One region of the Clostridium sp. ATCC BAA-442 genome, then DNA from elsewhere that is predicted to be linked to it. Evidence: riboswitches for the same ligand, from Rfam matches in the RefSeq annotation. Region 1 holds a riboswitch; the other holds the start of a gene.
The links. A riboswitch is a leader RNA that binds a small molecule or an ion and turns the genes downstream of it on or off. The one in region 1 is predicted to bind cobalamin.

Region 1 (16,828 bases):
CCCCAGCCGGTGGATGGCCATGGCCTCCAGCAGACTGTCCCGGATGCGCATGGAGGGGTCCAGGGAGGCCTCCGGATTCTGGAAGATGATCTGCACCCGCCGGTGGTACGCCCGGCTCCCCTTCCGGTCCAGGCGTGCGATGTCCTCCCCCTCGAAGCGGATGCGCCCCCCGGAGGGCTTGAGGACGCGGGTGATTATACGGGAAAGGGTGGTCTTGCCGCAGCCGCTGTTGCCCACCAGCCCGAAGGTTTTCCCCCGCTCCAGGGCAAAGCTCACCCGATCCACCGCCCGGACGGTATGGGTGCGGAACACGCCGCTGGAGAACGTCCGGCTGACCTCCTCCAGCTCCAGCACCTTATTATTCATAAAGGAAGCACCTCACCTTCCCGCCCGTGGGCAGCGTGACCTCCCCCGGCACCTCCCGGCCGCAGCGCTCCATGGCCCTGGGGCAGCGGGGGTAGAAGGGGCAGCCGGTGTGCTCCAGCCGTCCGGGGTCCGGGGGCGGTATGGGCACCATGCCCCGGCTGGGCAGGGAATGGATCAGGCCGGCGGTATAGGGGTGGCGTGGCCGCTCCATGACCTCCTCCGCCGTGCCCTGCTCGATGATCCGGCCCATGTAGAGTACCCGGATGTCGTCGCACAGCCGGCGGGCCAGGGCCAGATCGTGGGTGATGACGAGCATGCTGCAGTGGTGCTCGGTGTAGATCTGGCGCAGGACGGAGTACACCTGGTTGCGGATCACCGCGTCCAGGCCCTTAGTGGGCTCGTCGGCGATCACCCACCCCGGCCGGCAGGCCAGCCCCAGGGCGGACACCAGCCGCTGGTTCATGCCGCCGCTCATCTGGAAGGAATACTGGTTCAGGATGCGCTCCGGCTCCTCGAAGCCGAAGCGGCGGAGCAGCTCGGCGGCCTGGGCCTCCGCCTCCCTCCGCTTCCAGCGCCCGTGGGTGGTGATGGCCTCGGTGAGCTGGCGGCGGAGCTTCATCACCGGGTCCAGGGAGGCGCCGGGGTTCTGGGGGATGAGGCCGATGGCCGCCCCCCGCAGCCTGCGCAGCCGCCGCAGGGGCATGGAGTAGAGCTCGTCTTCTCCGAAGAAGCACTTCCCCGTCACCCGGGCCGTATTGGGCAGCAGACGCAGCAGGGACATGCCCATGACGCTCTTGCCGCTGCCGCTCTCCCCGATGACGCCGGAGATGCGCCCCGCCCGGAAGGTGGTGGACAGGTCGTTGACCGCGTACACCGGCCCCTGGGCGGTGTCGAAGCATACCGACAGGTGCTGAATCTCAATGTCCGGTACCATGCTCACAGCTCCTTCACCGCGTCCTGCTTCACGTCCAGCCGGTCCCGCAGCAGATCGCCCAGCAGGTTGATGGACAGGGTCAGCAGGATAATACAGATGCCCGGCGCCCACAGCAGATGGGGGGCGCTGCGGAAGTACCGGCGGGCGGTGCCGCTGACCATCTCCCCCCAGTCGGGGGTGGGGGGCTCGATGCCCAGGCCCAGATAGCTCAGGCCCGCCACCGACAGCACCACCCGCCCCACCCGGGTGGTGAACTGGAGGATCACGTTGGTGCGGATGTTGGGCAGCACGTGGCGGAGGACGATGCGCAGGTGCCCCGCCCCCAGGCAGCGCATGCCCTCGACGTACATCTCGCTCTTGACCTTCATGACCTCCCCCCGCACCAGGCGGGAAAAGCCCACCCACGAGGTGATGACCAGGGCCAGGATGATGCTCCGGGTGCCCCGCTCCAGGACGCCCACCAGGGCGATCATCAGTACCATGCCAGGCAGGCCCTGGAACACGTTGGAGACGGCGGTAATCACGCCGTCCACAATCCCCCCGCAGTAGCCGGCGGCCACGCCGATCACCAGCCCCACGGCCATGGAGCAGGCCGTGGCCGCCACCGCCAGCAGCAGGGAGGCCCGGCCGCCGTAGATCACCCGGCTGAGCACGTCCCGCCCCAGGGCGTCGGTGCCCAGGGGATGGGCCCGGCAGGGGTCCAGCAGGCGCAGCTCCATGTTCACCTCCAGGGGGTCATAGGGGGCCAGCCAGGGGGCGAAGATGGTCATGAGGACAATGGCCCCCAGGATGGCGCACACGAGGGCCAGCTTGATGTTCTGTTTCCGGCGTCTTGTCATGCCTCTCCCCCCTGTAGGCGGATTTTCGGGTTGACCGCAATGTAGAGCAGGTCGATGGCCAGCGTAACGAGCACGAAGGTGGTGCCGGTGATGAGCACATAGCCCTGGATTACGGGGTAGTCCCGGTTCTGGATGGCGGAGAGGACATAGCTGCCCAGGCCGGGGATGGCAAAGATGTTCTCGATGATGGTGCTCCCGCCCAGGATACCGCCGAAGTAGTTGCCGATGAGGGTGATGATGGGCACCAGGGAGTTGCGGAAGGCGTGCCCCACCATCACCGCCCGCTGGGACAGGCCCTTGGCGTTGGCCACCACGATGTACTGCTCCCCCAGTTGGGCCAGGATGTTGCCCCGGGTGAAGCGGGAGGTGGAGCCCACGTTGGCGGCGGAGAGAGCCACGGCGGGCAGCACCAGGGAGGCCAGCCCCCGGTCCAGGCCGCTGGTGGGCAGCAGGTGAAGCCACTCGGCGAACACCGTGATGAGAAACAGGGCCAGCCAGAAGCCGGGCACCGACAGCAGCAGGGTGGACAGCCCCTTGAGCACCGTATCCAGCCATGTGCCGTGGCAGGCCGCCATGAGCACGCCGCCTCCCACGCCGAACACCACCGCCGCCAGCATGGCGGCCAGGGAGACCTTGAGGGTGATGGGCAGCCGGGTCATCAGCTCCTGGGCGATGTCCTTGTTGCCGATGTAGGAGCGGCCCAGATCCCCCCGGAGGGCGTCCCCCAGCCAGTCCAGGTACTGCACCGGCAAGGGCCGGTCCAGGCCCAGCTCGGCGCGCATGTCCGCCCGGTCCTCCTCCGTGGGGAATTCAATGCCGATGCGGAACAGCGCGTCGTCCACCGGGTCGCCGGGGGCGATGCGCCCCAGCAGGAAGGCCGCCAGGGAGATGCCCAGCAGCACCGGGATGAGCACCAGCAGCCTGCGGCCGATGTACTTGAGAATTGCCATGATCCACCGCCTTCGGAGACAGAATACAGGCGGAAAATAAGCCCCCGCCTCGCGGGGGCTTATTTTCACACACGGTCCTTACCCGGCCCAGCAGACCTGGGTGAAGCCGGTCAGGCCGTACACCGTGGCCTGATAGCCGGTGATGTCGCTGGAGGAGGCCACCACCTCCTGGGAGTACAGCACGGGGATGTTGGGGAAGTCTACGGCGGAGATCTCCTGGAGCTCCGTGTAGATCTCGGTCAGGCGGCCGGCGTCCAGGCAGGTAGCCGCCTCCTCGATCAGCTCGTCCACGTGGTCATTGTGGTAGCCCAGGCCGTAGCTGATGTTGGTGCCGCCCTCGGTGTACATAAAGCCCTTGAACAGGGAGAAGGGGTTGGCGGAGGGCAGGCCCTGGATCTTGAGGCACAGGTTGTAGTTGCCCGCCTCCATCTCCTCCTTGCAGGGGCCCCAGTCCATCTGCTGGATGCTGACCTTGATGTTAGTACCCTCGATGTTCTCCAGCAGGGACTGGATGTACTCGGCCTCCTCCTGGTAGGGGTAGCGGTTGGCGTCCACGCCGGGCAGCAGGAACAGCAGCTCCACCTCCTGGTCGCCCACCACCTCGCGGATCAGCTCGGCGCCCCGCTCCGGGTCGTGCTGCACGGGCTGCTCGCGGTAGAAGGCGGAGGTGTAGTTCAGGAAGCCGCCGGCGGCGAGGCCGTAGCCGTTGTAGAAGCTGTCGATGATGGTCTGGCGGTCCAGCAGCAGGGACAGGCCCTCCCGCATGCGCACGTCGTTGAAGGGGAAGGCGCCGCCGTTGACGTTGAGGAAGTGGGTGATGCCGGAGTCGCCCACCGACACGTTGTAGGCCGGATCGCCGTCGATCTCCGCGGCCTGGGAGGGGGAGATGGCGCCCAGATCGCACAGGCCCTGGACCTCGCCGGCCCGCAGGGCGGTGTAGCGGGTCTCGGCGTCGGGGATGACCTTGAAGCGGAAGGTCTTGGCGATGCCGGGGGTACCCCAGTAGTTATCGTTGCGCTCGATGACGCAGTACTGGCCCAGCACGTTCTCGGTCACCACGTAGGGGCCGGTGCCGATGGGGAAGCCGGCGAAGGTGCCGTCCTCGGCGAAGCAGGAGGGCTCGAAGATGGCGGAGCCGTAGTTGACCATGGTGTAGTCCAGCAGGGGCTGCCCCTCGGAGAGCGTGAGCACCACGGTGTAGTCGTCGGTCTTCTCGTAGGAGACCAGGCCGGGGTAGATGGTGTTGATGTTCATGCCGTAGAAGGAGGACTCGAAGGGCCCCTTCTTCATGCGGTCGAAGTTGGCCAGCACGCTGTCGGCGTTGAAGGGAGTGCCGTTGGAGAAGGTGACCCCCTCCCGCAGATGGAAGGTCCACACGGTGGAGTCCTCGTTGTGCTCCCACTCGGTGGCCAGGGCGGGGGCGGGCTTGCCGCTCTCGTCCTTGGTGATCAGGGGCTCCCACACGCCCAGGGACATGGAGGCGTAGTAGGCGTCCTGCTCGCCGGGGCACTGGTCGCGGGAGGCGGCAAAGACGATCTCGCGGGTCTGGTCCACGGCGGCAGGGGTTTCGCTGCCCGCCGGGGCGGAGGTCTGGGCATCCGGCGCGGGCGCGCCGCCGCAGCCCGACAGGGACAGGGCACAGGCAACGGCAAGCAGCAGAGACAGGGTGCGCTTTTTCATGTTCATGCTCCTCTCAAATTGACTGACGCATGAATCCATGCACAAAAAAACTCCCCCCTGTTTTCCAGAGAGGAGCCGCAATCGGATGACAGGCCGGCAGACCGGCGCTGCACAGCTTTCCCCACCGAAAGAACGTGCACACACCGCAGGCGGCTGGTCTCCTGGCTTGGACTCATCCTCACGCCCGCCTTCCCATCCGGCGTACCGGACAGTGACATATCTGGGCGCTTGTCATCCTTACAGTAGAGAGGGCTGCTGCGGATTCTCACCGCATTCCCAATGAAAGCAATCGCTACCGTCTGCTGATTCACTTGTCGGCGTTCATTATAGCCGCGCGCCCCCCGCCTGTCAAGATGGCGGAGGCAGAATATCACAATTTTCTCTCCTATCCCAGCCATAAGTTCCAAATTACGGTTGACAGAAAGGCGGGTTTTTTATATAATATCGTATACAATCGAAAGGTCAGGTTATGCCGGGTGTAGCAAACCTGCCGTACTCCACTTCCGGGCGGGAGTGGGTTTGACTTCAGATGCGTGGAGAGCATCTTGAGGCGTTTTTGTGCGCTTCAAGATGCTCTTTTTTGTAAAACGGGAGGACAGGCGTATGGGTGTGACCAGGATGGGCAAGACCACCATTTTCCTGGCTGATGACGATGAGGGCGTTCGCCGTACCTTGCGCACTTTTTTTGAGGGGCTCCCCGGATATCGGGTGGTGGGCGAGGCCTGTGACGGGATGGAGGCGGTGGAGGGCTGCCGGGCGTCGGCCCCTGACGTGGCGCTGCTGGACATCCAGATGCCGCTGCTGGACGGCGTGAGCGTGGCCAGACAGGTTCTGGCGGACCGGGCCGCCAAATGTGTCATCATTCTGACGGCGTTCAGCGACCGGGAGCACATCGAGCGCGTACAGGCGTGCGGGGCGGCGGGGTACCTCACCAAGCCTTTTGAGGCGGAGAAGATTCTGCCTACCATCGAGCTGTGTATTGCGCGCAGCAAGGAGTACTACCTGCTGAACAAGGAGTATCAGCACCTGAGCCGGCGCTGTCAGAACCGGGAGCCCATCGACCAGGCCAAGCTCCTGCTGATGGAGACCAGGGGGATGCGCGAGGACGAGGCCTACCAGTACATTCGGGAGCTCAGCCGCCGCAAGGGCATGTCTATGGCCCGGGTCGCCAGCTATCTGCTGGCCCAGCAGGAGGAGCGGCATGATTAGCGCCACGCGGATGCTCTGTCAGAAATACACGGATCTCACGGACGCGGAGATCTCCTACCTGGAATCCTATGGCGCCCTGCTCCCCGCCCTGGCCAACGCCGAGCAGGCGGATGTCTTCATCGACTGCCGGACCGTCAGCGGGCGCTCTGCCATCGTGGTCTGTGAGGCGAAGCCCCAAACCGTCCCCTCCAACTACCGCAGCTCCATCCTGGGTATGCTGATCCACTGGCGGGACGAGCCGGCGGTGGACCGCTCCTTCCGTCTGGCGGTTCCCACCTCCGGGGTGCGGGCGGTCTCCATGCCGGAGGACCGCCGGATCGTCCAGTCGGTGGAACCCCTCTTTTATGAGGGGCGGCTGATCGGCGTCCTCATCTATGAGCGGCCCGCTCTGGCCGCCGAGGAGCCGCCGCCCGCTGGGGAGCGGGAGGCGGAGCAGGCGTCCGGGGCTCTGGACTGGGCTGCGGTATCCCCCTGTCTGGACGACGCCGTCCTTTTCCTGGATGAGGAGGACCGGGTCTGCGGCTTCAACCCGGCGGCCACAGCCCTCTACCGCCGGATGGGTTACATCGGCACTCTGGCCGGGATGCCCGTCAACAACATTCAGCCCGCCGCCCTCAGCGAGTGCGACCAGGACAGGCACGAGACGGCCCTGGCCAACCGGGTACTCCAGTACCAGCGCCTCCCTCTCTCCTCCGGGCAGGCCCGGGCGGCGCTCATCATCCACGACCTCACCCGCCAGCGGCAGCTAGAGGAGGAGCTGGCCCTGCAGCGGACGGCACTTCAGGAGCTGCGGCACCGCATGAAAAACAACCTTCAGATGCTCGCCAACCTCACCCGGAGCCGGGGCTGTGATCCGGCCGAGTCCCCGCCGGTGCAGACCGCCCTTCTGGATACGGCCAACCGGCTGCTCTCCCTGGCCGCCACGCTGGATGGCATCGTACAGGTCTCCCGGGAGAAGGTCTCCCTCCTTCAGATTCTGGAGCAGATCCGCCGGTACATGCTCCAGACCCTTCTGCCCTCCGCCCGCCGTGTCACCATCCACGTGGGCGGCGAGGACGTCATTGTGTCCGCGGACTGCGCCTCCTCGGTGGCCCTGGTGGTCAACGAGCTGGTGCAGAACGCCCTGAAATACGCCTTTCCCTCCGGCCAGGCGGGAAGGATCGGCATCGAGCTCCACAGCGGGCGCCCCCTCTGACAGCTCACCGTCTGGGACAACGGCGTGGGCTTCCAGGCGGACCGCCCTCGCCCCGGAGGCGCCGGTCTGGAGCTGGCCTCCACGATCGTGCGGGAGAAGCTCACCGGCGAGTGGAGCGTGGAGAGCGGCCCCGGCGGGACGCGGATCTCCTTCGACTTTCTGGAGCAGTAAAACCAAATCGTGCGCCGACCTGAGGCTATGGCGGCGCGTACAAGAGCACGGGCGATGCAGCCCAGGGACAGCGCAGGCGCTGCCCCTGGGCTGTTTTGCATAAACAGCCAAATTTGACAAGCTTGAAACGGGCGCCGAGGGGGCGTCCGGCGCAAAGGAGAGGTGCAGCAGAATGAAATTGAAAACCACACTGAACGGCCAGACCTTCGCCTTCCGCGACATCAGGGATGTCCTGGCCAAGGCCAACGAGCCCAAGGCCGCCGACCGGCTTCAGGGCGTGGCCGCCGAAACCGTGACGGAGCGGGTGGCGGCCAAAGTCGTCCTGTCCGAGCTGACGGTGGGCGAGCTGACCGAGAACCCCACCGTCCCCTATGAAAAGGACGAGGTGACCCGGGTCAATCTCGACGGACTCAACCAGCCCACCTACCAGCGTTTCAAGGGCATGACCATTGGCGAGCTGCGGGAGTGGATTCTGGACCACAAAACTACGGGGGACGACCTGGTACGCAGTTGCCGGGCCTTCACCGGCGAGGTAGCGGCGGCCGTGGCCAAGCTCATGTCCGCCATGGATCTGGTCTACGGCGCCAGCAAAATTCACCACATCACCCGCTGCAACACCACCATCGGCCAGCCGGGCGTGCTGGCCTTCCGCAACCAGCCCAACAGCCCCACCGACGACCCCGAGGAGATCCTGATCCAGATGATGGAGGGCGTCTCCTACGGCTGCGGCGACGCCTGCATGGGCATCAACCCTGTGGAAAACAATGTGGAGAGCACCCGGCGTATCGCGGATGCGGTCTACAGCTTTATCTGCCGCAACGACATCCCCACCCAACTGGTGGTTCTCTCCCACATGACCACCCAGATGGACGCCATTCGGAAGGGCGCGCCTTTGAGCATGATTTTCCAGTCCATCGCCGGCACAGAGGCCGCCAACAACGACTTCGGCGTGAGCCGCCAGCTCTGCACGGAGGCCTATGAACTGGCCTGCCAGCACGCCCTGAGCACCGGCCCCAACCTGCTCTATTTTGAGACCGGCCAGGGCTCCGAGGTGTCCATTGGCGCCGACTGCGGGGTGGACGAGATGACCCTGGAGGCCCGTACCTACGGCTTTGGCCGCTTTTTCCGCCCCTTCATGGTGAACAACGTGTCCGGCTTCATCGGGCCGGAAACCCTCTACGACGGCAAGGAGATGATCCGGGCCAGCCTGGAGGATCACTTCATGGGCAAGCTGATGGGCCTGCCCATGGGCATGGCCCCCTGCTACACCAACCACACCTCCATTACCCAGGACGAGCAGGAGATGGCCACCATGCTGCTCAACGCCGCGGGGGCCAACTACTACATCGGGGTGCCGGTCAACGACGATATCATGCTCTCCTACCAGGACACCAGCTACCACGACAACGCCACCCTGCGGGAGCTCTCCGGCCGTCTGCCCGCGCCGGAGTTCCACCAGTGGATGATGAAGCGGGGCCTGATTGACGAAAAGGGTGTCCTGACCGAGCTGGCCGGCGACGCCTCCATTTTCCTACAGTGAGAGGGAGGGAACTGATATGAATGAAACCCAACTGAGAGAGCTCATCCTGAAAGCCATCTCCGAGGTAGTGGGCGATACCGCCGGTGCACAGTCCGCCGCTCCCGTCCCCCCGGCCTCCGGCGCGGTGGAGAGCGGAGAGGTCCGCGACCTGTCCGCCGTAGATTTCCGCCAGATTATCGACGTGCCCACCCCCGCCAACCCGGAGGAGTTCCGCCGCATGCGCTCCAAAACGGTGGCCCGCATCGGCGTGTGGCGAGCCGGGCCCCGTTGCCGCACCAACACCTACCTGCGGTTCCGGGCGGATCACGCGGCCGCCATGGACGCCGTGTTTACCGACGTGCCGGAGCGTCTGCTGGAAGAGATGGGCCTGTTCACCGTGCAGACCCTCTGCGAGACCAAGGACATGTACCTCACCCGGCCGGATCTGGGCCGCCGCTTCTCTCAGGAGACTCTGGCCGAGCTCCAGCAGCGCTGCAAGCGCAATCCCGACGTGCAGCTCGTGGTGTCCGACGGCCTGTCCAGCACCTCAGTGTCCGCCAACCTCCGGGACATCCTGCCCGCCATCCTTCAAGGGCTGAGCAGCACGGGGGCCAGTGTGGGCACCCCCTTCTTCATCAAGTACGGCCGTGTGGGAGCCATGGATGCCGTCACCGAGGCCTTGGGCTCCAAGGTCACCGTGATCCTCCTGGGCGAGCGCCCCGGCCTGGCTACCGGCGAGTCCATGAGCGCCTACATGACCTACGGCGGCTATGTGGGCATCCCTGAGGCCAGCCGCACCGTAGTCTCCAACATCCACCGCGGCGGCACCAACCCCGCCGAGGCGGGCGCGTTCATTGCCGAGCTGTGCGGGCGCATGCTGAAGGAGAAGGCCTCCGGCCTAGCTCTCAAACTGTAAACGCGGCCCGGCGCATTCCCTAAATTTAGTACAAACAGAACGTATCACACATAGCTCCCGGATGAAAATATCCAGGGGCACAACATCCACCTGCTTGGTATGGAGGAGTTTCCCATCTCGCGGATAATGCTGGAGATGTTCCAGAGCCGGGAAAGCCGCTCTGAACTCATCAAGTACCAGGCCGACTCCGGGCGGCTTCTCCTCGTCACCCTCTCCTCTGTCTACAGCCCGGACGGACGACTCCCGCGGCGCGGTGGGCAACGCACGGGACATGACCGAGCTGATGCAGCTCCGCCAGCAGATGGACATCACCTATCTGGACTACGACCAGCGAGATTGCCGCCACTCTCGGCATTGATCTGTCGACTCTGGTTCGCAAGATCAAAAAGTACAACCTGCCAAAGCGCCACAACCGTGGAAAATAAAACTGTGAGAGAATCATGTCATAAAGATGCAGGGATGTACCCCAGGAGAGATGGGCTTGCGGCAGGGGCAGCCCAAACCATTCCCTGCTTAGAGGGGGGAGGCTGATGCCTCCCCCCTGTCACCCTCATTTGGATTCGGCTGAACGGTTCTCCTCCGTACTCTACCACCACTTTCACCCGCTTTAAGACAGCCTGTCCGCCCGCACACGGTCTTTGAATTGTCTGCATGCCTCCCTGCAATTCTCCAGAAGGCATTGGATCTCACTGCCATCCGCGTGGTCAATGTGGATGCCGACCGCTACACTGACATTGCATTTCAGCTCGGTAGCCAGATACTTTGCCGCCCACCGTGCCGCCTCGTCGTCTCTGTGTCCGAACACACACAGCACACTGACGGTAGCGCCGCGCATTTTGTGTCCCACTGTTCCGGATTCGTCGCACCCCAGCGCCGCAGCTCCCACATGATGACGGCCCCCACCGCAGATTGTGACACTATAATCCCTGCCACACTGGACAGCACAGAGTTCAATTTCATATTTGCTTTGCCCTGCAATTGTAATACGATACTCCTCCATAGCGCCCCATCCTTATCCCTGAATTTTTATTTATTATACAACAATACTATAGGGAAATCCATCATTAGATTGTGCATCTTAGAGGCAGCTCCACGCTCTGTCGTCCAAAGCGTGGTATAAATTGTTGCCGATAGGACACCGCAATATTATGCTTCTCATTTCAAAAATGAGGCTTGGCTTGGCTGTGCTTTCTCACGGTATTTGCAGCAACATTTCTGCCTCTCAATGCATCTGCCCGAGACTTGAAGGCACAAAACAAATGGTCGGGAACGCAGAGAAAAGGCACTGTATTTCTACGAAATACAGTGCCTTTTCAAACGCTGCGCCGGTCTGAATCGTTCCGCCGTACGGTGTTGAGCATTGACCCAGCGGTATTTCTCCGCTATTTTGTGAGCAGTCCCATTCCGTCTGCGCTCCCCATGACCGGTATCAGCGCTGTACCCGGCCGGAGCCGTCTCCACCGGCCAGCTTTTCGACCTCCGCCACGGTAATGCGGTTAAAATCTCCCTCAATTGAGTGCTTGAGGGCGGAGGCCGCTACGGCAAATTCAATGGCCGCCTGGCTGTCCTTTCCAGCCAGCAGGGCGTAAATCAATCCGCCGCCAAAGCTGTCTCCGCCGCCCACCCGGTCCACGATGCGCAGGTGATACTCCTTGGAGAAGCAGTAGTGTTCCCCATCGTACAGCATGCCGGCCCAGTCGTTGTCGCTGGCGGAAATGGAGCTGCGCAGGGTGATGGCCACCCGCTCAAAGCCGAACTGGTCAGCCAACTGCCTGGCCACACTCTTGTAGCCTTCCTTATTTAACTTGCCGCCAGTGATGTCGGTCTCCGCAGCCTCAATACCGAACACGTCCTTGGCGTCTTCCTCATTGGAGATGCACACGTCCACATACCGGCACAGCTCACTCATGGCCGCCCGGGCCTGCTCCCGGGTCCACAGCTTGCCCCGGTAGTTCAGATCGCAGGAGATCTTGACTCCCCTGGCCTTGGCCGCCCGGCAGGCGTCCTTGCAGATCTCCACCACATTGGGGCCCAGAGCGGGCGTGATGCCGGTAAAGTGGAACCAGTCCGCCCCGGCAAAAATTGCGTCCCAGTCAAAGTCGGCAGACTGGGCCTCCTGGATGGCGGAGTGGGCCCGGTCGTAGATGCACACGCTCCCCCGCTGGGAGGCCCCCTTCTCCAGGAAATAGATGCCCACCCGGTCTCCGCCCCGGACGATATGGGAGGTATCAACGCCAAAGCTGCGCAGGGCGTTGACCGCCGCCTGGCCGATGGCGTGGCCGGGCAGCTTGGTAACATAGACGGAATCCAGCCCGTAGTTGGCCAGAGAGACGGCTACATTGGCCTCCCCGCCGCCGAAGGTGGCCTGCAACTGGTCGTTCTGGAAGAACCTATAATATCCATTGGGGGCCAAACGGAGCATGATCTCGCCAAAAGTTACAACGCGCTTGTTCATGGTACGTCCCTCCTTATTTCTGCACCAGGTGGATAGCAAAGCCCCCAAAGTCTCCCTCCAGGTAGACCGCCTTTGCCCGCCCCTTGGCATCGGTCTTACAGGTGGCGTGGTCAATCGCCACCCCGCGGCGCTCCAGATGATAGATGGCCCGCTCCACACTGTTGGTACCGATGGCGATGTGTCCGTGGACGCCGGGGCCGGGGGCCTTGGTGCACTCCACCGCCGTCCCCGCGTGGTTGGAGCTGTTCCCCGCCCGGAAGGGCAGGCCGAACAGGCCGCAGATGGTCCTGGCCGTGCGCTCGGACGCCTGGGCGTCCAAGCAGTTGATGCCCACATGGGCCAGGCTGAAGCCCAGCATGGTATCCACCGCCTCCCGGGTCAAGCGGGTGATTTCGGCCCAGTTCTCCGCCTCAATGAGGTCTTTTTTCACCATCCAGGTGCCGCCGCAGGCCACAACCTGGTCAAAGGACAGATAATCCATCAGATTTTTGGCGCTGACACCGCCGGTCGGCATCCATTTCAGAGCCTTATAGGGTCCGGCGATGGCTTTGAGCTTGGCCACACCGCCGTTTTGCTCGGCGGGGAAAAACTTGACCGCCTCCAGCCCAAAAGCCATGGCCTGTTCCATCTCGCCTGGGGTAGCGGTACCGGGCAGGATCAGCCCCCCCTTGGCCTTTACATAGCGCACGGTATCGGGGTTGAAGCCGGGACTGACAATAAATTTGGCCCCGGCCGCCAGGGCCCGGTCCACCTGTTCATGGTTTAAAACGGTACCCGCACCCAGAAGCATCTCGGGCACCTCAGCCGCAATCGCCCGCATGGCCTCCTCGGCGGCACAGGTGCGGAAGGTCACCTCTGCCGCAGGCAGCCCTCCCTCCACCAGGGAGCGGGCTAGGGGGACGGCCTTCTTCGCATCGTCAATGGCGATAACCGGGATGATGCCAATGCGGCAAATCTGTTCCAAAATGGGATTCATACTCCATATCCTTTCCCGTCCGGCTACACAGCCGCGGCGCCGTTTTGTCCATTACGCTGAATGTTATTCTTCTGAATCGCTTCCCACAGGCCGTTCAGATAGCTGGCGCCCAGGGCCCGGTCATACAGGCCGTAGCCCGCCCGCCCCTTTTCGTCCCAGATCATGCGTCCGTGGTCGGGGCGTATGTAGCCCTCGAAGCCCACATCGTAATAGGCCTTCATAATTTCGTACAGATCCAGGCTTCCGTCGCCGGAGAGGTGGGCCGCCTCCTCAAACCGGCCGGGGCCGGTGAACTTAATGTTGCGCACATGGGCAAAGTGGATATGTCCCTCTCCGCCGAACTCCCGTACCAGGGCAGGAATGTCGTTACAGGGGCTGGAGCCCAGAGAGCCTGAGCACAAGGTCAGCCCGTTATAGGGGCTGTCCACCAGCTCCACGATGCGGCGCATATTCTCCCGGCAGGTGTAAATGCGGGGCAGGCCGAAGATATCCCAGGGGGGATCGTCGGGGTGGATGGCCATCTTCACATCGTACTGCTCGCAGACGGGAATCACTGCCTCCAGGAAATACTTCAGGTTGCGGAACAGGTCCTCATGGGAGACATTCCGGTATTGGGCAAACAGGCGCTTGAGCTCCGCCATGCGTTCCGGTTCCCAGCCCGCCATCTCAAACTCCCCTGCCCCCTGTTGGATCTGATCCGCGAAGGCCTGTGGGTCGGTGATGCGGTCAATGACTGCCTGATCATAGGCCAGGACTGTGGAGCCGTCGGGCCGCGGCTTGGCCAGATCAGTGCGGGTCCAGTCAAAAACCGGCATAAAGTTGTAGCAGATCACCTTTACACCCGCCTGGCCCAGCCGCCGCACCGTCTCCCGGTAGTTGTCGATATACGCGTCCCGTCCGGGCAGGCCCAGCTTGATGTCCTCATGGACATTGACGCTCTCAATGACCTCCATCTCCAGGCCAGCGGCATTGACTTCCTCTTTGAGGGCTGAGATGCGCTCCGTGGGCCAGAGCGCGCCGGCGGGCAGATCCATCAGGGAGGTGACCACGCCGCTCATGTTGGGGATTTGCTTGATGTATCGCAGCGGTATGGGATCCAGTTGGCTCCCATACCAGCGAAATGTCATCTTCAAGGCTGTTTCCTCCTTACGCTTCCCGCCCTGCTGCCGTCTGAAGGGCGGAACAGAATCCTCTATTTCTGTTATGGCTGTTTACATGCACAATTGCGGTGCAGGGTGGCCCGCACCGCCCCCGGGCCGGCCAGCATGTCCCGGAACATCTCTTCTGTCCTCTCCCCCAGGCCTGCTGCATACAGATCAACCCCAAAGAGGGCTGCATTGGACAGGATGGGGCGGAGCTGTCCTGCCAGGGAATCGGGCCGGCCCACTTCAATTCCCTTCAGGTGGGCCTGGAGCTGGGGCAACATGGGGTCCGGGCTGACAGGCATGGCGTTTCCCCTGTCATCCACCCCCAGCAGGTAGCGGCACCAGCCGGCGAACACCAGGGGGGCGAACTCCAGTCCGGCCAATGCCTGCTCCGACTGCCGTGCATAGCGCCTGAGGGTACCGCCGTAACGGACGGGCAGCTTCTGTGAGGTGTCGGCTGCGATACGCTGCGGTGTATCCGGGATGGCGGGATTGGGGAATCGCTCATGGAGCACCTCGTCAATGAATGCCCTGGGGCTGAGGATACCGGGATCTTCCACCACGGGCAGACTCTCGGCGGCAATATGCTCCACCAGGGCCTTGAGATCTGCATCCCCCATTTCGGCGGCGATGGAGGTATACCCCAGCAGGCAGCCGTACACCGCCAGAGCGGTGTGCAGGGGGTTTAGGCAAGTGCCCACCTTCATCTTTTCCGCCTTCTCCACGGTGGTCCGGTCCGTGAGATACACCCCCGCCCCTTCCAGGGCGGGGCGTCCGTTGGGGAAAGCGTCCTCCAGCACCAGGTACTCCGTGATCTCCGCGTTGACAAAGGGGGCGATAAGGGTGCCCGTGTTGGTGCGGGCAATGGCCATGTCCGCCACACCCAGGCGCCCCAGCTCCTCCTGCACCCGCTCGGAGGGGTGGGGGGTAATTTTGTCGATCATGGACCAGGGGAAGCTCACCCGGCCCTCGTCCTCCAGCCAGTCCAGGAAAGCGGACTCTACCAGCCCCCGCTCCGCCCAGCCCCGGGCCATGGACAGCACCCCGGCGCGGAGCTTCTCCCCGTTGCGGGCACAGTTGTCCATGCTCACCATGGCAATGGGCGCGCCTCCGGCCTGGAAACGGCGGTACAGCAGAGCCGCCGCGATAGACATAGTGTGACGGGGCCCCTCCGGCCCGGCGGCCAGATCCCGCTCCACCACCGGCAGGGGCTTTTTCTCCAGATCGGTTAGGGCGTAGCCCTTCTCGGTAATGGTGAAGCTGGCCATCTGGAGAGTCGGGCTGCAAAACACCCGGGTCAGCCTGGCCCAGTCAGGGCCGGCGCAGTCGGCCTTGAGGCCGCCGGCCACGCTGGCAATCACCTCCCGCTCCTCGCTGCCGTCGGCGCGCATGCGCACCAGCAGGCTCAGGGCGTCATAGGGGCTATAGACCTGGTCAATGATCTGAAAGTCAAAGGATTCGGCGGCCAGGATGCCTGTGTCGGCCCTGCCGGTATTCAAAAGAGTCTGCTGGGCCGCAGCCAGGAACCCCCGGAAGATGTTGCCCGCGCCAAAGTGGAGCCACGCCGGCGCCTCCCAGGTGCGGGCCCGTACGGCAGCCACATCGTAGCGGGGCAGCCGGATACCGGCTTGCGCCCAGGCCGCCCGATCCTGCAGACCTTGCATATTCAAATGTAACATGTTTGCGCCTCTCTCATCACACTCTGGTATCCACCAGATGCTTGCCCAGCTTTTTCTCCAGCATGCCCTGAATTTGGGTCAGGACCGTGCTGAAAATCAGGTAGACAAAGGCGGCCTCGATATACAGCAGCAGCGGCTGGAACTTGACCGCGTTGATGGCCTGGGCAGTCTGGAAGATCTCATGAACGGTAATGGTCGCCACCAGGGAGGTGTCCTTCAGCAGGCTGATGAAGGAGTTACCCAGGGAGGGCACGGCCACCAGGGCGGCCTGGGGGACAATGATCCGGCTCATGGTCTGCCACTTGTTCAGACCCAGAGCCCTGCACGCCTCATTCTGGCCCTTGGGGATGGAGCCCAGGGCTGCACGGATGACCTCGGAGTTATAGGCGCCCTGGCTGATAGTCAGGGCCAAGATGGCCGCCGGGATGGGATCAAGGATGATGCCCACATAGGCCAGGCCAAAAAAGATGATGAAGATTTGTACGATCAGCGGCGTACCGCGGATGACCCAGACATAGAACCAGGAAATGGCTTTTAAGGGCTTCCATTTGGACATCCGCATCAGCGCCACCGCGAAGGCCACGACCAGTCCCAGGATAAACGAAACGAGCATCAGAGGTACCGAAATGGTAAGACCGGCCTTAAAGAGCGGCCAGAACGAATCGATGAGCAACTGAAGGGTATTATCCACAGCGGCCCGCCTCCTTTAGAAATAGTGTTCATAGGGCCGGGGGACCGCCTGCGGCGGCCCCCCGGCGGAAAAGTGCTGGGGTCAGCTTACTTCTGATAGATGC
Region 2 (12,070 bases), on a different contig from region 1:
GGGACAAGGCGTTCTGCTTCTACTACGCCGACGGCCTGGAGCTGCTGGAGGCGCTGGGGGCCGAGCTGGCGGAGTTCTCCCCGCTGGCGGACGAGGCGCTCCCCGAGGGTACCTGCGGCCTCTACCTGGGGGGCGGCTATCCGGAGCTGTTCGCCGGGGCCCTGGCGGCCAACGCCCCCATGCGGGAGGCGGTGCGCGCCGCCGTGGCGGGGGGGCTGCCCACCGTGGCCGAGTGCGGCGGGTTCCTCTACCTCAACCGGCTGCTCTCCGACGGAGAGGGCCGGGACTGGCCCATGGCGGGGGCGCTCCCCGGCCGGGCGGCCAACACCGGCAGGCTGGGCCGCTTCGGCTATGTGACCCTCACCGCGAAAAAGGACGGCCTGCTGTGCCAGGCGGGGGAGAGCTTCCCCGCCCATGAGTTCCACTACTGGGACAGCACCACCCCCGGAACCGATTTTCATGCGCAGAAGCCCCAGAGCGACCGGGGGTGGGACTGCGCGTTCCACACCCCGACGCTGTACGCCGGCTTTCCCCACTTCCACTTCTGGGCCGCGCCGTCGGCGGCCCGCAATTTTGTGGCGGCGGCCCGCCGCTATGCACAGGAGGCAGCGCTATGACACTGGATCAGGTGATTGCAGGAATTACCCCCGCCGATATGGCGGCCATGGAGCGGGCGAAGGCCCGGTGGGACTCCATCGCCAAGCCCCTGGGCAGCCTGGGGGCGCTGGAGGAGGCGGTCATCCGCATCGCCGGCATGACGGGCAGCGCCGACGTGGACATTTCCAAACGGGCGGTGGTGGTCATGTGTGCCGACAACGGCGTGGTGGCCCAGGGGGTCACCCAGACCGGCCAGGAGGTCACCGCCATCGTGGCGGAGAACATGTCCACCGGCGACACCAGCGTGTGCGCCATGGCCCGCTCCGCCGGGGCGGAGGTGGTGCCCGTGGACATCGGCACGGCCGTCCCCCTCACCGGGGCGCGCATCGTGCAGCGGTGCGTCCGCCGGGGCACCGCCGACATGACCCAGGGCCCCGCCATGAGCCGGGGGGAGGCCGTGCAGGCCGTCCTGACCGGGGTGGAGACCGCCCGGGAGCTGTGCGCCGGGGGCGTGCGCCTGCTGGCCACCGGGGAGATGGGCATCGGCAACACCACCACCTCCTCCGCCGTGGCCGCCGTGCTGCTGGGCCAGGAGCCGGTGGTGATGACCGGCCGGGGGGCCGGCCTGTCCGACGCGGGCCTGCAGAAGAAGATCCACGCCATCGAGACCGCAGTGGCGGTGAACCGGCCCGACCCCGCCGACGTGCTGGACGTGCTCCACAAGGTGGGCGGCCTGGACATCGCCGGGCTGGCCGGGGTGTTCCTGGGGGGCGCCCTGTGCCATACGCCGGTGCTGGTGGACGGGTTCATCTCCTCCGTGGCCGCCCTGGTGGCCGCCCGGTTGTGCCCGGCCTGTAAGGACTACATGCTGGGCTCCCACGCGTCGGAGGAGCCGGCCAGCCGGCTGGTGCTCTCTGAATTGGGCCTGCGCCCCTTCCTCTACGCCGGGATGCGCCTGGGCGAGGGCACCGGGGCCGTGGTCGTCATGCCCCTGCTGGATATGGGGCTGGCGGTCTACCGGGAGATGGCCACCTTTGAGGACACCAACATCGAGGCCTACCAGCCCTTAGGCTAGGGGGGGATTGCATCCCCCCATGGATACGGCGGCTTCACACAGATTTTTATTTGAATTTGCCGCAAGTGGGCGAAACTCTGCGAGGCGGTAGGGCGGGGGCTTGCCCCCCCCGAAGGAGGTGCATCCATGCTGATACTGGTCTCCGGCGGCTCGGCCAGCGGGAAGTCGGAATTTGCCGAGGGGCTGGTCGCCGCCTCCGGCCTGGAGACGCGGGCCTACCTGGCCACCATGCAGGTGTGGGACGCCGAGAGCGAGCGCCGGGTGGAGCGCCACCGCCGGATGCGGGCGGGCAAGGGGTTTGCCACCGTGGAGTGCCCGGTGAACCTGGCCGGGGCCGTCCTGCCGGCCGGATGCGCCGCCCTGCTGGAGGATCTCTCCAACCTGACCGCCAACGAGTTTTTCGGCCCCCAGGGGCGGGAGGGGGCCTTCGGCCGGGTGCTCTCCGGCGTGGAGCGGGCGGCGGAGCAGGCCGCCCTGCTGGTGGTGGTCACCAACGAGCTGTTCTCCGACGGAATGGACTACGACCCCGAGACCCTGGCCTACCTGGACGTGCTGGCCCGGCTGAACCGGGCGGTGGCCCAGCGGGCCGACCGGGTGTACGAGGTGGTCTGCGGCATCCCCATCGCCTGGAAAGGAGCAAACCCGTGAAATCCCTCATCATTGCCTTTGCCATGTACTCCAAGTTCCCCATGCCCCGGGTGGACTGGGAGAAAAAGGCCCTCTCCTGGGCCCTGTGCTGGTTCCCGCTGGTGGGGCTGGCCGTCGGGGCGGTGCTGTGGCTATGGCTGGCCCTGGCCGGCTGGCTGGGGTTCGGCGCGGTCTTTACCGCCGCCCTGGCCCTGCTGCTCCCCATCGCCCTCAGCGGCGGCATCCATCTGGACGGCTTCTGCGACACCTGCGACGCCCTGTCCTCCCACCAGAGCCGGGAGCGGAAGCTGGAGATTCTGAAGGACTCCCACACCGGGGCCTTCGCCATCATCTGCTGTGGGCTGTACCTGCTGGTGTTCTTCGCCGCCTGGTGCGAGGCGGCGCCCGCGGGCCGGGCCGCCCTGGCGCTGGCCCTGGGGCCGGCCTTCTCCCGCAGCCTGTCCGGTCTCTTTGCCGTCACCCTCCCCAACGCCCGGGGCACCGGCCTGCTGGCCACCTTCACCGGCCCCATGGACGCGGTCAAGGCCCGGGGAGTGCTGGCGGCGTGGGCCGTCCTCACCGGAGGGGCCATGGTGGCCGCGGATGTGCGGACGGGTCTGGCCGCCCTGGCGGGAGCGGGTCTGGCGTGCGTCTACTATGTGGTGACCGCCCGGCGGCAGTTCGGCGGCGTCACCGGCGATCTGGCGGGGTTCTTCCTCCAGCTGTGCGAGCTGGGGATGGTGCTCTGCGCGGCGGTGGGGCAGAGGCTGGAGGTGCTGTTATGATTTTGATTATCGGCGGCGCGGGCCAGGGCAAGCTGGACTACGTGCTGCAAAAGACCGGGTACGGCCCCGCCCAGGTGGCCCGCACCCCGGAGGAGGCCCGGACACGGCCCGTCTTTGCCGGGCTGGAGGACTGGCCGGAGCTGGACGAGGCGGCGCTGCTGGAGGCCAACCCGGACGTGATTTTGATCTGCGACGAGGTGGGCTGCGGCGTGGTGCCGGTGGAGCCGGCCCAGCGAGCGCACCGGGAGGCGGTGGGACGGCTTTGCTGCCGCCTGGCGGAGCGGGCAGAGCGGGTGGAGCGCATCTTCTGCGGCCTGCCCATGGTATTGAAAGGAGAAGGCCCATGGAACTGATTCTGATGCGCCACGGTACCACCCAGGGCAACCTGGAACGGCGCTTTATCGGCACGCTGGACGTGCCGCTGCTCCCCCAGGGGGAGGAGCTGGCCCGGCGGGTGGGCGCCACCCTGCCGGCGGTAGAGCACATCTACCGCAGCCCCCTCCAGCGCTGCCGCCGCACCGCCGAGCTGCTGTGGCCCGGCGTGGAGATGACGGTGGTGGATGAGCTGCGGGAGAGCGATTTCGGCCCCTTTGAGGGCAAGAACCACGAGGAGCTGAAGGACGACCCCCTCTATCAGGCGTGGCTGGGCATGGGGGACAGGCCCAACTTTGCCGCCATGCCGGTGGGGGAGAGCGCCCAGCAGGTCACCGACCGGGTGTCCATCGGCCTGGAAAAGACGGCGGCCGACGCCGCCCGCCGGGGCTTTGGCCGGGTGGGCGTGGTGTCCCACGGCGGGGCCCTCATGGCCCTGCTGGCCAAGTACGGCCGGCCGGAGCGGGACTACTACGGCTGGATGTGTCCCAACTGCGGCGGCTTCCGGGCGGAGCTGAATCCGGACACCCTGGAGCTGACCATTCTGGAGGAGTACAGGGGGGAGAAGGGGCTATGAGCTGGGGGGTATCCCACCTGCTGGCCCTGCTGACCGGCTTCTGCCTGGATCTCCTGCTGGGGGATCCCCACTGGGCGCCCCACCCGGTGCGGGCCGTCGGTGTGCTGATCGCCGCCCTGGAGAAGCTTCTGCGGCGGCTCTTTCCCAAGTCCCCCGGCGGCGAGCTGGCCGGCGGCGCGGCGCTGGTGGCGCTCACCATCGCCATTCCAACCGGCCTCACCGCCCTGTTGCTGTGGGGGTGCGGCCTGCTCAGCCCCTGGCTGGCTTTCGCGGCGGAGGCGCTGCTGTGCTATCAGCTGCTGGCCGCCAAGTCCCTGCGGGACGAGAGCGACAAGGTGTACGAGGCCCTCAAGGCCGGAGACCTGCCCGGCGCGCGGCACGCCGTGTCCATGATTGTGGGGCGGGACACCGAGCGGCTGGACGAGGCCGGCGTGGCCAAGGCGGCGGTGGAGACCGTGGCGGAGAACGCCTCCGACGGGGTGATCGCCCCCCTCATCTTCCTGGCCCTGGGCGGCGCGCCCCTGGGTATGCTCTACAAGGCGGTCAACACCATGGACTCCATGGTGGGCTACAAAAATGACCGCTATCTCTACTTCGGCCGGGCGGCGGCGCGGCTGGACGACGCGCTCAACTTTCTCCCCGCCCGCATCGCCGGGGTGCTCATGTGCCTGGGCGGCGCGGCGGCGGGTTACGACGGGAAGAACGCCTGGCGGATCTTCCGGCGGGACCGGAAGAGGCACAAGTCCCCCAACTCCGCCCACACCGAGGCGGCCTGCGCCGGAGCGCTCCAGCTCCAGCTGGCGGGGCCCAACTACTACTTCGGCCAGCTGGTGGATAAACCCACCATCGGCGACGATCAGCGGCCGGTGGAGGCCCTGGACATCCTGCGGGCGGGCCGGATTCTCTACGCCACCGCCTTTTTTGCCCTGCTGCTCTTCTGCGGCGTGCCCCTGCTGATTCTGCTGTTCCCGTAACACCGGCCCGCCGCCCCACCCGTCCACCATCCTGACCAGAGAGAAGGGAATCACCATGACCCCATATACCCACGGCGGCGACGTGCTCACGGCGCGGGCCCGCTTCGGCGGCGACGTGCTGGACTGCTCGGCCAACCTGAACCCCCTGGGGATGCCCCCGGCGGTGCAGGCGGCCGCCGCGGCCGCCCCCGCTCCGGGCGGCCATCGCCGCCCACGACGGGGTGGCGCCGGAGCAGGTGCTCTGCGGCGGCGGGGCGGCGGAGCTGATCTTCCGGCTGGCCTACGCCCTGCGGCCCCGGCGGGCGCTGGTCACCGCCCCGGCCTTCTCCGAGTACGAGGAGGCGCTGACGGCGGCTGGGTGCGCCGTGACGCGCCACCCCCTGCGCCGGGAGAACCGCTTTGACGTGGACGGCGGGCTGCTGGACGTCATCGCGCCGGGGGTGGAGCTGGTCTTCCTCTGCACCCCCAACAACCCCACCGGGCGGCTGGTGGACGGGGCGCTGCTGCGGGCGGCGGCGGAGCAATGCCGGGCCGTGGGGGCGGTGCTGGCGGTGGACGAGTGCTTTTTGCCCCTCTCCGACGGGGCGGGGCCGGGGCTGGCCCCCTGTCTGGCGGAGCACCCCAACCTGCTGCTCCTGCGGGCCTTCACCAAGAGCTACGCCATGGCGGGCCTGCGGCTGGGCTACGCCCTCTCCGCCAACGGCGGACTTCTGGAGCGGATGGCCGCCGCCGGCCCGCCCTGGAGCGTCTCCACCCCCGCCCAGGCGGCGGGGCTGGCCGCCCTGGAGCAGTGCCCCGACTGGCCGGAGAAGGCCCGGACCCTGCTGGCGTCGGAGCGCCCCGCCCTGTCGGACGGCCTGACCGCCCTGGGGCTGGAGGTGGTGCCTGGACAGGTTAACTACCTGCTGTTCCGGGCGGCGGGCGCGGCCGATTTGAAGGAGCGGATGCTCATGCGGGGCGTGCTCATCCGCTCCTGCGCCAACTACCACGGCCTGGGGAACGACTGGTACCGGGTGTGTGTGGGACAGGCGGAACAAAACCGGCGGCTGCTGGCCGCCTTAAAGGAAGTGTTGTGATGGCCAACGCGATTATGATCCAGGGAACCGCCTCCAACGCGGGCAAGTCCCTGCTGGCGGCGGGGCTGTGCCGCATCTTTGCCCAGGACGGCTATAAGGTTGCCCCTTTCAAATCCCAGAATATGGCCCTTAACTCCGCCATCACCCCCGACGGCTTCGAGATGGGCCGGGCCCAGGTGGTGCAGGCCGAGGCGGCGGGGGTGGCCCCCGACGTGCGGATGAACCCCATCCTGCTCAAGCCCACCAGCCACGTGGGCTCCCAGGTGATCGTCAACGGCGTGCCCCGGGGCACCATGGCGGCGGGGGAGTACTTCCGCTATCGCAAGAGTCTCATCCCCGAGGTGATGGCGGCCTACGAGTCCCTGGCGGCGGAGTACGACATTATCGTCATCGAGGGGGCGGGCAGCCCGGCGGAGATCAACCTACGGCAGGACGACATTGTGAACATGGGCATGGCCCGCCGGGCTAACGCCCCGGTGCTCCTGTGCGGCGACATCGACCGGGGGGGCGTGTTCGCCTCCCTCTACGGCACGGTGAAGCTGCTGGAGCCGGACGAGCAGGCGAGGATCAAGGGCCTGATTATCAACAAATTCCGGGGGGATGTGGATATCCTCCGCCCCGGTCTGGGGCAGCTGGAGGCCCTCTCCGGCAAGCCGGTGCTGGGAGTTGTCCCCATGATGGACGTGGATGTGGACGACGAGGACTCCCTCTCCCACCGCCTGAGCGGAGGGGGAAGGGTGGGCCTGGTGGACATTGCGGTGGTGCGCCTGCCCCGCCTGTCCAACTTCACCGACTTCAACCCCCTGGAGCGGATGGAGGAGGTCACCCTCCGCTACGTCCGCAATCCCCGGGAGCTGGGGCGCCCCGATCTGGTGATCCTCCCCGGCACCAAGAACACCATGGACGATCTGCGCTGGCTGCGGGAGAGCGGCATGGAGACCGCCGTGCTCAAGCACGCCTCGGCCGGCGGAGCGGTGATCGGCATCTGCGGCGGCTATCAGATGCTGGGGAATACCGTCTCCGACCCCGACGGGGTGGAGGGGGGCGGCTCCCTCCGGGGCCTGGGCCTGCTTCCCGCCGACACGGTGTTCCAGGGGGAAAAGACCCGCACCCGGGTGACGGGGGCCTTCCGCGCCCCGGAGGGGCTCTTCCGCGCCCTGGCCGGCGTGGCCTTCGAGGGCTACGAGATCCACATGGGCCGCACCGAGAGCGGGGCGGCCCCCCTGGCGGAGTTCACCACCCAGACCGGGGAGCGGCGCTCCGACGGCCTCAGCGCGGGCAACGTGTGGGGCTGCTACGTCCACGGCATTTTCGACAAGGCGGCGGCGGCCGCCGCCCTGGTGAACGCCCTGCTGGCGGCCAAGGGGCTGGAGCCGGGCGCGGCCAGCGTGGACTGGCAGGCGTACGCCCAGCAGCAGTACGACAAGCTGGCGGCCGGCCTGCGGGCCAGCCTGGATATGAAACGCATTTACCGGATTCTCAACGGGGAGGAATAGAGACATGAAACACATCGAATTGCAGCGGGTGGCCCCCGCGGACATTGAGGCCCGGAGCATGGAGCTCATCGGCCAGGAGCTGGGGGAGCGGGTGTTCCCGGCGGAGCAGCTGCCCGTGGTCAAGCGGGTGATCCACACCACCGCGGACTTTGAGTACGCCGACAATCTGGTCTTTTCCGCCGGGGCGGTGGAGGCGGGCATCGCGGCCATACGGCAGGGCTGCACCATCGTCACCGACACCCAGATGGCCTTCTCCGGGGTGAACAAGCGGGTGCTGGAGAAATTCGGCGGCCGGGCGGTGTGCTTCATGTCCGACCCGGACGTGGCCGCCGAGGCCAAGGCCCGGGGGGAGACCCGGGCCACCGTGTCCATGGAGCGGGCCGCCCGGCTGGAGGGGCCGCTGGTGCTGGCCATCGGCAACGCCCCCACCGCCCTGGTGCGGGCCTGCGAGCTGATCGACGCGGGGGAGCTCAGGCCCGCCCTGGTCATCGGCGTGCCGGTGGGCTTCGTGAACGTGGTGGAGAGCAAGGAGCTGCTGCTCACCCTGGACGTGCCCCACATCGTGGCCCGGGGGCGGAAGGGCGGCAGCAACGTGGCCGCCGCCATCTGCAACGCCATGCTCTATCAGGCCAGCAACAACGCGCGGGAATAACGGGAGGGACGCACGATGACAGAGAGAGCGGTTCTGGCGGTGTCCTTCGGCACCAGCCACCGGGACACCCTGGAGAAAAACATCGCGGCCATTGAGGCCGAGCTGGCCGCGGCCTTCCCGGAGCGGGCGGTGCGCCGGGCCTTTACCAGCGGCATGATCCTCCGCAAGCTGGCGGGGGAGGGCACCCACATCGACAACGTGCCCCAGGCGCTGGAGCGCCTGCTGGCCGGGGGCTGTACCGACGTGGTGGTGCAGCCCACCCACGTGATGAACGGGGAGGAGTACCACAAGCTGCTGACCCAGGCGGAGCCGTACCGCGCCCGCTTTGCCCGCATGGCCTTCGGCCGCCCCCTGCTAACGGCGGCGGAGGACTACGCGGCCCTGGGCCGCGCCCTGATGGAGGCGCTGCCAGCCCAGCGGGCGGACACCGCCGTGCTCTACATGGGCCACGGCTCGGAGCACCAGGCCAATTCGGCCTATGCCCTGATGGAGTACACCTTCCACGATCTGGGTCGGAAGGACGTGGTGATCGGCACGGTGGAGGGCTACCCTGGCTTCGGGGAGGCCCTGCGCCGGCTAAAGGAGCGCCCCCAGGTGCGGAGGGTGGAGCTGCGCCCCCTGATGACCGTGGCGGGGGATCACGCCAAGAACGATCTGGCGGGGGATGAGGAGGACTCCTGGCGGCGGCGTCTGGAGGCCGAGGGCTACGAGACGGCCTGCGTGCTCACCGGCCTGGGGGAGTACCCGGCGGTGCGGGCGCTGTTTGTGGAGCACGCCAGGCAGGCGGAACAGCTCCAGGCGGAAGCCTGTTGATATAGATCCGGGGGCCGGAAACGGGAAGACGGGTGCAAATCCCGCGCAGTCCCGCTGCCGTAAGAGAACAGCCGGTGCGCACGGGCCACTGGGGCGACCCGGGAAGGCGCGCAGCGGCGGAGACGCTCAAGCCGGAAAACCGTGCCGGCTCCGAATTCACAGCCACCTACGAGCGATAGGAAAGGATGAAACACATGATGAATCAACGAAACACACGGCTTCTGCGCACGGCAGCGGTGCTCGTCGGCCTGCTGGGCGTGCTCACCATGAGCGCCTCGGCCATGCACATTGCCGAGGGCTACCTGCCGGTGGGCTGGGCCGCCGGCTGGGGCGTGGTATGCGTCCCCTTTGTGGTGGCGGGCTTCCTCTCCATCCAGAAGAAGATCGCCCAGGCCCCCAAGGCCAAAATCCTGCTGGCCATGTGCGGAGCGTTTGCCTTTGTGCTCTCCGCGCTGAAAATCCCCTCCATAACCGGCTCCTGCTCCCACCCCACCGGCGTGGGGCTGGGCGCCATCCTGTTCGGGCCCATGACCATGGCGGTGCTGGGGCTGATCGTCCTGCTGTTCCAGGCTCTGCTGCTGGCCCACGGCGGCCTGACCACCCTGGGGGCCAACACCTTTTCCATGGCCATCGCCGGCCCCATCGTGTCCTGGGCGGTCTACAAGCTGCTGCGCAAGGCAAACGCCCCGGCGGCGGTGGCGGTCTTCGCCGCGGCCGCGCTGGGCGACCTGTTCACCTATGTGGTGACCTCGGTGCAGCTGGGGGTGGTCAACGGCGGCATTGGGAAATTCCTGATGGTGTTCGCCGTCACGCAGATCCCTCTGGCCATCGCCGAGGGCCTGCTGACCGTGGTGGTGTTCAATGTGCTGGAGAAGTACAGCCGGGAAGAGCTCCACGCCCTGTGCGTGCTGTAAGGAGGGAACCGGAATGAAGGTATGGCAGAAAAATCTGATCCTGATCGTGCTGGTGGTGCTGCTGGCGGCGCTGCCGCTGTGGCTGCTGCCCAACGCCGAGTTCGGCGGCGCGGACGGCCAGGCGGAAGAAGTGATCCTGGAGCTTCAGCCCGACTATGAGCCCTGGTTTGAGCCGATTCTGGAGCCGGCCAGCGGCGAGGTGGAGTCCCTCCTCTTCGCCCTCCAGGCCGCCATCGGCGCGGGCGTGGTGGGCTTCGTCCTGGGCCGCATCACCAAAAAGCCGGAAAAGAGGGATCAGGGCTGATGGGAACCGACCGCTACGCCTATCAATCGCGGCTGCGGCGAATCTCCCCCATGCCGAAGCTGCTTCTGACCGGCTCGGCGCTGGTGCTCTGCCTGCTCTGCGACAGCGTAACGGTCGGCCTGGTCACCCTGCTGGGGATGTGGGGGCTGGTTACCGCCCTGGGCGGACTCAGCCCCCGCGTCTTCCTGCGCTTTCTGTGCATCCCGATGGCCTTCCTGGCCGTCGGATGCGTGACGATCCTGATCAACAGCTACCCCCAGGGCGCGCCGGTGCTGCTGGCCGTGCCGGTGGGGGAGCGGCTGTGGGGCTTTGACGGGGCGGCGCTGCTCCGGGCCGGGCGGCTGTTCTGCAAGGCACTGGGGGCGGTGGGAGCCATGTACTTCCTGGCGCTGAACACCCCGATGACCGATGTGACCATGGCGCTGGAGCGGCTGCACGTGCCCCACCTGATGGTGGAGCTGATGGAACTGATCTACCGCTTTATCTTTGTCCTGACCGAGACCGCCTCCCGCATCCGCCTGGCCCAGGAGTCCCGGCTGGGCTATCAGGGGCTGCGCCGCTCCCTGTCCTCCCTGGGCACCCTGGCCTCCATGGTGTTTCTCCGGGCGTGGCGGAAGGCGGATCGGGTGTATACCGCCCTGGAGTCCCGCGGCTACAGCGGAAGCCTGGTCACCCTGTCCGGCGACTATGCGCGGGGGGCGTGGCTCTACCCGCTGACGGCGGCGGTGGCGGCGGTTCAGCTGGCGGCATGGTATTTCGAGAGGAGGGTGATGGGATGATGGAGGCCGCGATTGAGGCCAGAGAGCTGCGCTATATTTATGAGGACGGCACGGCGGCGCTGAAGGGCATTAACCTCCGGGCCGAACGGGGAAAGATCACGGGCATTCTGGGGGCCAACGGGGCGGGCAAGTCCACCCTGTTTCTGAACCTGAACGGCGTGCTCCAGCCGTCCGACGGGGAGATTCTGCTGGACGGCGTGCCGGTGAAGCGGGATCGGAAGGGGCTGACCGAGCTGCGCCGCCGGGTGGGCATTGTCTTCCAGGATCCGGACGACCAGCTCTTCTCCGCCGACGTGTACCGGGATATCTCCTTCGGTGCGGTCAACCTGGGCCTGCCCGAGGCGGAGGTGCGCCGCCGGGTGGAGGCAGCCATGGAGCGCACGGGGGTGTCCCACCTGCGGGACAAGCCCACCCACGCGCTCTCCTTCGGTCAGAAGAAGCGGGTGGCCATCGCCGGCGTGCTGGTCATGGAGCCGGAGGCGCTGATTCTGGATGAGCCCACCGCCGGACTGGATCCCCAGGGGGTGAGCGATCTGTTGGAGCTGCTGACCAGCCTGCGGGACAGCCAGGGCATGACCATTCTCATGGCCACCCACGACATGGACGTGGTGCCCCTGTGCTGCGACTACGCCTACCTGCTGGGCGGGGGAAGCGTGCTGGCCCAGGGAACGCCGGAGGAGCTGTTCACCAAGGCGGAGCTGCTGCGGGCCAACCACCTGCGCCTGCCCCGCATCGCCCATCTGATGGCGATTCTCCGCGACCGGGACGGCCTGGACGTGACCCCGGTGGGCACCATTGGGGCGGCCCGGCGGGAACTGCTGCGATTGTTGAAACAGGAGGAGTTATTGTGAAACGAGGCATTCTGTACGGCGTCGGGGTGGGCCCCGGCGATCCGGAACTGATTACCCGCAAGGCCCAGCGGATCATCGCCCAGGCGGCGGTGCTGGCGGTGCCTGACAAGGGCAGCGGGGAGAAGACCGCGCTGACCATCGCCGGAGAGCTGGCCGAGGGGAAGGAGATTCTCCTCTG

Region 2: it holds a riboswitch for cobalamin, as region 1 does, so the genes downstream of both, ACESY8_RS14365 (energy-coupling factor ABC transporter permease) here and ACESY8_RS01680 (ABC transporter substrate-binding protein) in region 1, are expected to answer to the same signal.

What each region holds. Positions count from the first base shown of each region.
Region 1 is NZ_CAXSQB010000002.1:111,916-128,743, reverse strand. Features, by position in the region: gene ACESY8_RS01700 (ATP-binding cassette domain-containing protein) at 1-366, opposite strand, end outside; gene ACESY8_RS01695 (ABC transporter ATP-binding protein) at 359-1,300, opposite strand; gene ACESY8_RS01690 (ABC transporter permease) at 1,303-2,139, opposite strand; gene ACESY8_RS01685 (ABC transporter permease) at 2,136-3,089, opposite strand; gene ACESY8_RS01680 (ABC transporter substrate-binding protein) at 3,168-4,769, opposite strand; cobalamin riboswitch at 4,904-5,084, opposite strand; gene ACESY8_RS01675 (ANTAR domain-containing response regulator) at 5,373-5,978, shown strand; gene ACESY8_RS01670 (sensor histidine kinase) at 5,971-7,173, shown strand; gene ACESY8_RS01665 (hypothetical protein) at 7,198-7,344, shown strand; gene ACESY8_RS01660 (ethanolamine ammonia-lyase subunit EutB) at 7,517-8,884, shown strand; gene eutC (ethanolamine ammonia-lyase subunit EutC) at 8,901-9,779, shown strand; gene lpdD (prenylated flavin chaperone LpdD) at 10,387-10,779, opposite strand; gene ACESY8_RS01645 (PfkB family carbohydrate kinase) at 11,209-12,234, opposite strand; gene eda (bifunctional 4-hydroxy-2-oxoglutarate aldolase/2-dehydro-3-deoxy-phosphogluconate aldolase) at 12,248-13,210, opposite strand; gene uxuA (mannonate dehydratase) at 13,234-14,343, opposite strand; gene ACESY8_RS01630 (mannitol dehydrogenase family protein) at 14,412-16,034, opposite strand; gene ACESY8_RS01625 (amino acid ABC transporter permease) at 16,051-16,725, opposite strand; gene ACESY8_RS01620 (transporter substrate-binding domain-containing protein) at 16,812-16,828, opposite strand, start outside.
Region 2 is NZ_CAXSQB010000038.1:80-12,149, forward strand. Features, by position in the region: partial or broken gene ACESY8_RS14310 (cobyrinic acid a,c-diamide synthase) at 1-617, shown strand, start outside; gene cobT (nicotinate-nucleotide--dimethylbenzimidazole phosphoribosyltransferase) at 614-1,672, shown strand; gene ACESY8_RS14320 (bifunctional adenosylcobinamide kinase/adenosylcobinamide-phosphate guanylyltransferase) at 1,799-2,320, shown strand; gene ACESY8_RS14325 (adenosylcobinamide-GDP ribazoletransferase) at 2,317-3,084, shown strand; gene ACESY8_RS14330 (bifunctional adenosylcobinamide kinase/adenosylcobinamide-phosphate guanylyltransferase) at 3,081-3,437, shown strand; gene ACESY8_RS14335 (histidine phosphatase family protein) at 3,428-4,033, shown strand; gene cbiB (adenosylcobinamide-phosphate synthase CbiB) at 4,030-5,007, shown strand; gene ACESY8_RS14345 (pyridoxal phosphate-dependent aminotransferase) at 5,229-6,083, shown strand; gene ACESY8_RS14350 (cobyric acid synthase) at 6,083-7,579, shown strand; gene ACESY8_RS14355 (precorrin-8X methylmutase) at 7,584-8,231, shown strand; gene ACESY8_RS14360 (sirohydrochlorin cobaltochelatase) at 8,247-9,044, shown strand; cobalamin riboswitch at 9,036-9,207, shown strand; gene ACESY8_RS14365 (energy-coupling factor ABC transporter permease) at 9,239-9,958, shown strand; gene ACESY8_RS14370 (energy-coupling factor ABC transporter substrate-binding protein) at 9,972-10,262, shown strand; gene cbiQ (cobalt ECF transporter T component CbiQ) at 10,262-11,041, shown strand; gene ACESY8_RS14380 (ATP-binding cassette domain-containing protein) at 11,038-11,892, shown strand; gene cobI (precorrin-2 C(20)-methyltransferase) at 11,889-12,070, shown strand, end outside.